DNA from 2 places in the Sphingopyxis sp. GW821-FHT10B01 genome. Region 1 is predicted to be linked to the other one. Evidence: riboswitches for the same ligand, from Rfam matches in the RefSeq annotation. Region 1 holds a riboswitch; the other holds the start of a gene.

Region 1 (4,209 bases):
CCCTACTTCATCACCAACCCGGAAAAGATGCTCGTCGAGCTGGCCGATCCGTACATCCTGATCTTCGAAAAGAAGCTCTCGAACCTCCAGGCGATGCTGCCGATCCTCGAAGCCGTGGTCCAGTCGGGTCGCCCGCTGCTGATCATCGCCGAAGACATCGAAGGCGAAGCGCTCGCCACGCTGGTGGTCAACCGCCTGCGCGGCGGTCTGAAGGTCGCAGCCGTCAAGGCACCGGGCTTCGGCGATCGTCGCAAGGCGATGCTGCAGGACATCGCGATCCTCACCGCCGGTGAAATGATCAGCGAAGACCTGGGCATCAAGCTCGAAACCGTCACGCTGAACATGCTGGGCCAGGCCAAGCGCGTCACCATCGACAAGGACAACACCACCATCGTCGACGGTGCCGGTGAAGCCGCAACGATCAAGGGCCGCGTCGAACAGATCCGTGCGCAGATCGAAACCACGACCAGCGACTACGACAAGGAAAAGCTGCAGGAACGTCTGGCGAAGCTCGCCGGCGGCGTTGCCGTGATCAAGGTCGGCGGCGCTTCGGAAGTCGAAGTGAAGGAACGCAAGGATCGCGTCGATGACGCGCTGCATGCGACCCGCGCTGCGGTCGAAGAAGGCATCGTCCCCGGCGGCGGTACGGCGCTTCTGTATGCCACCAAGGCCCTCGACGGCCTGTCGGGCATCAACGAAGACCAGACCCGCGGCATCGACATCATCCGTCGCGCGCTGCAGGCTCCGGTTCGCCAGATCGCTGAAAACGCGGGCTTCGACGGCGGTGTTGTCGCCGGCAAGCTGTTCGACCAGAAGGACACGAGCTTCGGCTTCAACGCTTCGACCGATGTCTATGAAGACCTCGTCAAGGCCGGTGTCATCGACCCGACCAAGGTCGTCCGCATCGCGCTTCAGGATGCTGCCTCGGTTGCCGGTCTGCTGATCACGACCGAAGCCGGCATTGCCGAATCGCCCGAGGACAAGCCCGCCATGCCCATGGGCGGCGGCGGCATGGGCGGCATGGGCGGCATGGACTTCTAAGTCCGACCCGTTCGGCACTCAGCCAACGAAAAGAGGGCCGGGGGAGAAATCCTCCGGCCCTTTTCTTTGCGCTTTACTATCTTCGTCACCCCGGACTTGATCCGGGGGCCATTTGGGCGGGCGTCGTTATGGATGCCGGATCAAGTCCGGCATGACGAAAATGGGATGACGAAATAGGGGAGGCGGGACATTGCCAGTTAAGGCGATGCGGCATAGCTTGGCCGCGATGATATTCGTCCTCGCCCTTGCGCTGCTCGCCGATCCCGCCGTCGCTACGCCTCCGGCTCCACCGCCGATCGAGCGCTGCGGCTATCGCATCGTGCAGAGCTATCCGCACGACGCGACCAGCTTCACACAGGGGCTCTTCTGGGACGAGGGGCATCTGTACGAAGCCACTGGCCAATATGGTCAATCGCGGATCGCGCGGCTCGACCTCAAGACCGGCAAAGCGCTTGCCCAGACAAAACTGCCGGCGGACCAGTTCGGCGAAGGCGTCACGCGGTGGCGCGATCAGATCATTGGTGTGACCTGGCAGGGCGGCGTCGGCAACCGCTGGCAGATCAAGGATCTGAAGCCCGTCGGCACGTTCAAATATGAAGGCGAGGGGTGGGGGCTCACCATGGTCGGTGACGCTCTGGTGCTCAGCGACGGGACGTCCGCGCTGCGGTTTCTCGACCCGGCGACGATGAAGGAACAGAAGCGCGTCACCGTGCGCTTCGGCGGCCGGCCGATCACAATGATCAACGAGCTGGAGACGATCGACGGGCAGGTCTGGGCGAATATCTGGATGACCGATTTTATCGTCCGTATCGATCCCGCCACGGGCAATGTGGCTTCGCTCGTCGATCTTTCGGGTCTGAAAGCGGACGCGGGCGCGAGCGGAAACGACAGCGTGCTCAACGGCATCGCGTGGGACGCGAAAAAGAAGCGGCTATTCGTTACGGGCAAATATTGGCCGAAGCTCTACGAGATTGCGCTGGCGAACTGCCACTAGCTTCCCGACAGCGCCGCTTCCATTCGTGCCGCGGCGGCGTCATAGACATGCTCTTTCAATCCCGCGGTGATCGTCTTCGGCGCCCGGTCGGGATGACCGCCGCGAAACGGCGGCGCGGGATCATATTCGATCGCGAGCTGGATCGCCTGCGCGACCGCATCGCCGCGTAGCCGGGCAATCAGCGTCAGCGCGAAATCGAGCCCCGAAGTTACCCCGCCGCTGGTCACGACATGTCCGTCCTCGACAACGCGCGCCTTCACCGGTTCGGCGCCGACGAGGGGTAACAGATGCGTATAGGCCCAATGCGTCGTCGCGCGCTTGCCGCCGAGGAGCCCCGCGCGGCCAAGCAGGAAGGCGCCGGTGCACACGCTGGTCACCCACTGCGCCTCTGCGGCTTGCCGCGTGATGAAATCGATCGCCGCCGTGTCGCCCAGCGCGCCGACAACGCCGTGGCCGCCGGGGATGCAAAGGATATCGGCCAAGGGGGCGCTTGCGAAATCATGCGTCGGGATGATCGAGAAGCCGCTGTCGGTCGCGATCGGGTCGAGGGTCGCGGCGGCGCCGGCAATCACGGCGCCGGGCATGCGTGAAAGCGCCTGCGCGGGAGCGGTGAAGTCGAGTTGGGTGATGCCCGGAAAGAGCAGGAAGACGATATTGGTGGTGGGCGTCTCGGTCATGCGGATGTCCTTGCGCTGGCAGTGGATCACCCAGGCGCGCGGCTCATATCGGCCTGCCGGCCAGCCTCGCTTCCCGATGGGATCCCATCTTCAGCGCCAGTCACGAGGCGGGGTCAGCCTAGCCGCTCGGCATGGCGAGGGGAAGGCGCTATTTGTCCGCCTTTGCGGCGTCTTCCGCCGGTTTCGCCGCAGGCGGGCTTTCGCGGCTTTCAAGCATCTCGGCGGCATCGTCGAGTGCCTTGGCCTCGCTGACGGTCACGCCGCCCGGACCGGGTTCATTGTCGGTGCGGCTGCACCCCGTCGTCAGGGTCAGTATCGCGAGCGCGGTGCTCGCCATCCGGAGGCCGGCCATCATATGCGCTCCCACGAAAAAGGGCTCCATCCGACATGGATGGAGCCCCCTTAACAGCCCGAAGGCGTGCCGACGACTTACTTCTTGTCGTTGGCTTCGGCCTTCTTGGTTTCTTCGGCGATCTTGTCGCCAGCCTTGCTGGCGGCATCGCCAGCGGCCTTCACGGTACCTTCGACGGCGTTGCCGGCGTCCTTGGCGGCAGCGGCAGTCGCATCGGCAGCTTCGCCAGCGGCAGCGGCGGTCGCGTCGGCAGCACCGGCGGCGGCGTCGGCGGCGGTGTCGCCCGCGGCGGCGGCGTCATCGGCGGCCGACGTGGCAGCTTCGGACGCAGCGTCCTGGGTCTTTTCCGAGCAGGCGGTGAGGCTGAAGGCCGCAGCGGCCATCGAAGCGATAATGATCTTGCGCATGGGTATTCCTTTCAAATGCAATGGCCGGCGGCTGGCCACTGGTGAGAGAGTTAACTGCGGTTCAGGGGCTTGGCAACTGCGCTGCTTGAGGCCTGTCCCAAAAGGAAAAGGGGCCACCGGCGGACCGGCGACCCCTTCCTGTTCTTTCGGCCCGAAAGGCCAAAAAGATGCTTACTTCTTGGCTTCTTCCAGCGCGCCCTTGGCAGCGTCGGCAGCTTCCTTGGCAGCACCAGCAGCTTCGGTTGCCTTGTCGGCAGCCTTGGCGGCGTCGCCAGCAGCGGCAGCATCGCCAGCCGCAGTCGCGGCAGCACCGGCTTCGCCAGCGGCAGCAGCCGTTGCGTCGGCAGCGCCCGTGGCAGCTTCCATCGCGCCGTCAGCAGCGCCTTCAACGGTCGCGGCTGCGTCTTCGGTGGTTGCTGCAGCGTCGTCCTTGGCCTTGTCGGCGCAGGCAGCGAGGCCCAGCGAAGCGGCGAGGACGAGCGACAGAGTGATCGATTTCTTCATTTTGGGAATACCCCTCTCGGTTTGAACTGATCGACCGGCGCAGGAACAGATCGATCCCGGAATTTGCCAATCGCGCGCAGAATTACTCCCTCGCCACATGGGGCGCAACGTCCTTTTTCCGAGAGCTTGCGTCTTTCGTCGCAATTCCTTCACGGCCGAATCGCGCGCCGCAGAAATTGTGGCGCGGCGCTTGGTTGACCAGATATAAAGAAAGCTTTATATGTTGATCGATGA
Region 2 (4,209 bases), 560 kb from region 1:
TGACGCCTCGACCACCTTCTTCGCGCTCGGCCATCTAGCCTTCGAATACTGCCCGTCCTGTTTTGCGCCGGTGGCCCCCAAAGAAGCGGCACACTGTCAGCTCTGCGATACTAAACGCGTAGATGGTGGTGACGATAGCCGTACGCTTGCCGTACGCCTCGACCTTCAAATGCAGCTGAAGGAATCCGAAGCACTTCAAGGCGAGCGCAACGCCGAGCTCATACAGATGAAGAGTGCGTTTCGTATCGCAGGCCAAGTGCTGCGGCGCGCGTCATCGACGATTGAGCTCGCTCAATCGGGGACGGTGACCGGGCGCGAGAGCGCGATCGCGGAGCTGAGCCGCAAGGTTGGCTTTATCGACAGCGAGTTGGAAAGCCTCCAGAAGCGGCTCGAACTTGCTAAGCGGATTCAAGCTGCGGCCGATGCCAAGGAAGATCTCAACACGCGCGTTACGCGGCTCAAGGCGGAAATAGACGCAATCCTACGCACCCAAGGAAAGCGCAAGTTGGAAGCCTATACGCTCATCTCTAACGAGACCAAGGTGCTCCTCGACAAAGACCTTCAGGAACATAGTGATTTTGGTGAAGTGACGAACGTCTCTTTCGAGTTCTCGGGCGATTGGGTCGCGATTAACGGCGACAAAAATCGCGCCGGCAGTGCGAGCGGAATGGTCATCCTCAAGAATAGCTTCGCGGCCGGAATTCTAAGTGCCTCACTGCGAGACCAGCGCTTCAACCTGCCGCGTTGGATGCTATTTGACAACGTCGAGGACAAGGGGATGGTCGAGGAGCGGTCGTGGAACTTCCAGCGACTGCTGGTAGCCCTGTCGAAGGCGTCACAGACCCCTCATCAGATAATCTTTACCACCTCCAAGATCGCGCCCGAGCTCGACCTCCCGGAATTGGTCGTTGGTCGGCATTACCACCGCGCGGCACGCTCGTTGAACTAGAGATGCGCTATCATTTACGACTATCGACGAGAAAAAGGGTGGCTCTTGATTTGCGTTCGGCGAGGGGCGTCTCGCTGCCTCGATAGTTTTAGATAGAACCGCGGGAGCTAGTTAGGAGGGGAGCGATTTGGAATCTATATTAATGTTAGAAAGCTCCCGAGCACGCGTTTAGATCCAGCCAAATCGAAATTCACCTCGATCTTGTTTCCATCGACCTCGGAAATTGTGCCGTCACCGAACTTCTCATGGTAAACCCGGACCCCAATCTGAAGATTGGGATCAATGGAGGGTGACAGCGCCTTGCCGATCAGGCGGTCAACATTGTCAGAAGCTACCGATGCGGTGGTTCTCGTTAAAGTTGAAAGGTCCATAGGGGAATTGATGATAGCGAGCCTGCCGTCCAACTTCGCGAGTTTGATATTCATCTCGTCTAGTCGATCAGCAATCGCCTCCTCGCCAGAGATTGTAACGTTTGTAGGCTTTACAGTTTCGAACTCGAAATGCTCTAAGTAGGCATGATATGTGCCGGACAAAGACGATTCCCGCGTGTCCAAAAGGATCTTCGTCAGCTTTTCGACAAAGGCTGCAATGTCCCCATATTTCAGCGTCGGATCGTAGAACTCAGTGTTGATTATGCTCGTGTCGAAGGGCAGCTTCGTGCCTGTTTCAGCAATAATGATGGTCGGCCGCTTCGTGGTCAGACGCATCCCCAATTCGAGCATCACATTTGGGTTTCTGGTGGAAACGTCGCAGACGATAATTTCGTTCTCGAACAAATTACGTAAAATCTTCGCGTGTATCACATCAAAGTCGGCGTTATGCCAGACTGGTTGAGCCGTCATCTCTGCGCGATCGATTGCTTCAGAAATGAAATTAAGAACCGATCTCCAGTGATCTTCCGTATGAGCATCATCTGTGTAGCTGATCGGCATGATAATTCCGCAGGTACACTTTGTTTTCGTCGTCTGATTCATGCCATACACTACCATGCTCTAGCGGGGTTGCGCCATAGGGCAGCGCGAGCACGCCCTAGAACACTTCAACCAAAGCTTTAGACAGGCAACGCTCGGCAATGCGATACAAATTTGCTCCGAATAGACGTGGCGCCTGAACGGGAAAGCGACGTCGCCGGAGCGGCTATCAACTCAATACTCGCACTTGGTTATGTCGCCAGTTGGTCGTCCGCTTTCGCCATTCTCGCGCCAAAAGCCGCATGTCCTGAACCGGCCAGGTCCCGCATTTATATTCTTCCTGCAGACACGCCTGGCGAAATATCTCCTGGGAGGGGCGGTCGGCTTTCCGGGGAGAAAAGCGGTTTCGCTGTCGTTCACTGCCTTCTTTACATTGTGGGACGTACTCGCTTATTGCCAGCGGACTCGCGTGACTGACGCTGAAAGATGGATACCCATCGGGAAGCGCGAGGACGTTTAGTCGCGCGTCTGGGCATCCTTCTCGAAATGGAGAAAGCAGATGCCAGAACTGACCAGCTTGCTCACCTTCGCCGCTATCGCACTGGGCATGGTCCTGACTCCGGGGCCTAACATGGTCTATCTTATTTCGCGGTCGATCTGCCAAGGCAGAACTGCCGGCCTGATCTCGCTCGGCGGGGTCGCGCTTGGCTTCATATTCTACATGCTATGTGCTGCGTTCGGTATTACCGCCCTCGTCCTGGCGGTGCCATACGCCTATGACGCAGTGCGCTTCGCTGGCGCCCTCTACCTGCTGTGGCTCGCATGGCAGGCTGTCCGACCCGGCGGGCGCTCGCCTTTTCAGGTCAAAGACCTCCCGGAGGATAGTCCGCGAAAACTCTTCTTCATGGGGTTCCTAACCAATCTGCTGAATCCGAAAATCGCTGTCATGTACCTGTCCCTGTTGCCGCAGTTCATTGATCCGTCAAACGGTAGCGTGCTGGGGCAGGCTGTTGTTCTCGGAACGGCACAGATCGTCATCAGTCTGTTTGTGAACGCCTTTATCGTAGTTTCTGCAGCGTCGATTGCAGCGCTCCTTGCCCGGCGCCCGACAGTTGCGCTCGTGCAGCGGTGGGTGATGGGGACGGTGCTCGCTGGCATGGCTGTCCGGATGGCGACGGAAGCACGCCGGTAGTTCGGTAAGGACCGCTTCCAGCGCCGCTGCTGTGACCCGCCAACGGCAACAATTGGTCGATGTTGTTGAAAAAGTCGGCCTTCGGAAACGGCTTGAATAATGGTGCGCTCTCGGCGGATGACGGGCACCATCGGTTCACAGTCGCGGGCAGATTTGACCCAAAGATTCATCGCATTGACAGAAAATTACAGGATCCGACTTTTTCAACAGCATCGGTCGATTCCGGTCATTGGATCTAGATCGGCAGCAGATGGTCGGAATGGGGTGGAGAACTGCCCTTCAAACTTCGTCATGCTGAACTTGTTTCAGCATCCATGGTCGGGCCTCTTGTCCAGCGCCGCGCCCAAGGAACCGGCAGGCCGTGGACCCTGAAACAAGTTCAGGGTGACGAAATAGGGATGGTCGGTTTGGGTCGTTTCCGGCCATTGCGGCCAGATCGGCCACAAACGGCGCAAATGGGATGGGAAAGCGGACTGGCGGGTTTGCTGGCGACCGAACGCCAAAGCGGCCAATGACGAATTAGCTGAGCGATTTCTGCAAGGCGGTGCGAGCGAACAATCTGTCAACATACTCAAGCGTTTTGGGATGCGTATCAGTGAGCAGTTGAAGCCACTTCGCTGAACCTAGTGTAAAGCCCATCATGATGTCAGCAGCCGTAAATTCGCTTCCGGCAATATAGGGTTGGGTGACGAGAGCCTTTTCAACCTTGCCAAACACCGTGTTTGCACTGTCACGAACCGCCCCGATGATTTCCTGATGTCTATCTGCATCATCTCGATAGACTGTCAGCCAAACGGTCGTGTTGATGGAGCTAGCGGCTGTGCCTTCCGCAAAGTGCAGCCAGTAGAGATAGGGGGCACGGTCCTTTGTACCGATCGGCGGCTCGAGCTGCCCATTTCCATACCGCTCCAAGATATATTGGACGATTGCCCCTGACTCTGAAAGAGCGATGTCTCCGTCTTCAATGTAGGGATAATTGCCTGAAGGGGTATCCTGCGCGAAGCCCCTGCTTCCGTCCCGATTATATTCTGTGGTTACCAGTTCATATGGAACACCAAGTTCCTCCAACAGCCATCGAACCCTGATAGATCGAGTGAGCGGCGCAAAGTGAAGCTTTATCATCGGTAACCTTCAGGCTTGGTCGATGTCGAAGTATG

What was found. A riboswitch is a leader RNA that binds a small molecule or an ion and turns the genes downstream of it on or off. The one in region 1 is predicted to bind ZMP and ZTP.
Region 2: linked by a shared signal. The riboswitch ahead of AC07NV_RS00245 (LysE family translocator) and the one ahead of AC07NV_RS02685 (DJ-1/PfpI family protein) in region 1 are both predicted to bind ZMP and ZTP.

What each region holds. Positions count from the first base shown of each region.
Region 1 is NZ_JBWKNS010000001.1:625,792-630,000, reverse strand. Features, by position in the region: gene groL (chaperonin GroEL) at 1-1,041, shown strand, start outside; gene AC07NV_RS02690 (glutaminyl-peptide cyclotransferase) at 1,268-2,035, shown strand; gene AC07NV_RS02685 (DJ-1/PfpI family protein) at 2,032-2,712, opposite strand; ZMP/ZTP riboswitch at 2,734-2,826, opposite strand; gene AC07NV_RS02680 (hypothetical protein) at 2,861-3,067, opposite strand; gene AC07NV_RS02675 (entericidin EcnAB) at 3,142-3,471, opposite strand; gene AC07NV_RS02670 (hypothetical protein) at 3,643-3,975, opposite strand; gene AC07NV_RS02665 (ArsR/SmtB family transcription factor) at 4,206-4,209, shown strand, end outside.
Region 2 is NZ_JBWKNS010000001.1:65,656-69,864, reverse strand. Features, by position in the region: gene AC07NV_RS00255 (AAA family ATPase) at 1-949, shown strand, start outside; gene AC07NV_RS00250 (hypothetical protein) at 1,084-1,923, opposite strand; ZMP/ZTP riboswitch at 2,320-2,401, shown strand; gene AC07NV_RS00245 (LysE family translocator) at 2,420-3,052, shown strand; gene AC07NV_RS00240 (glutathione S-transferase family protein) at 3,572-4,174, opposite strand.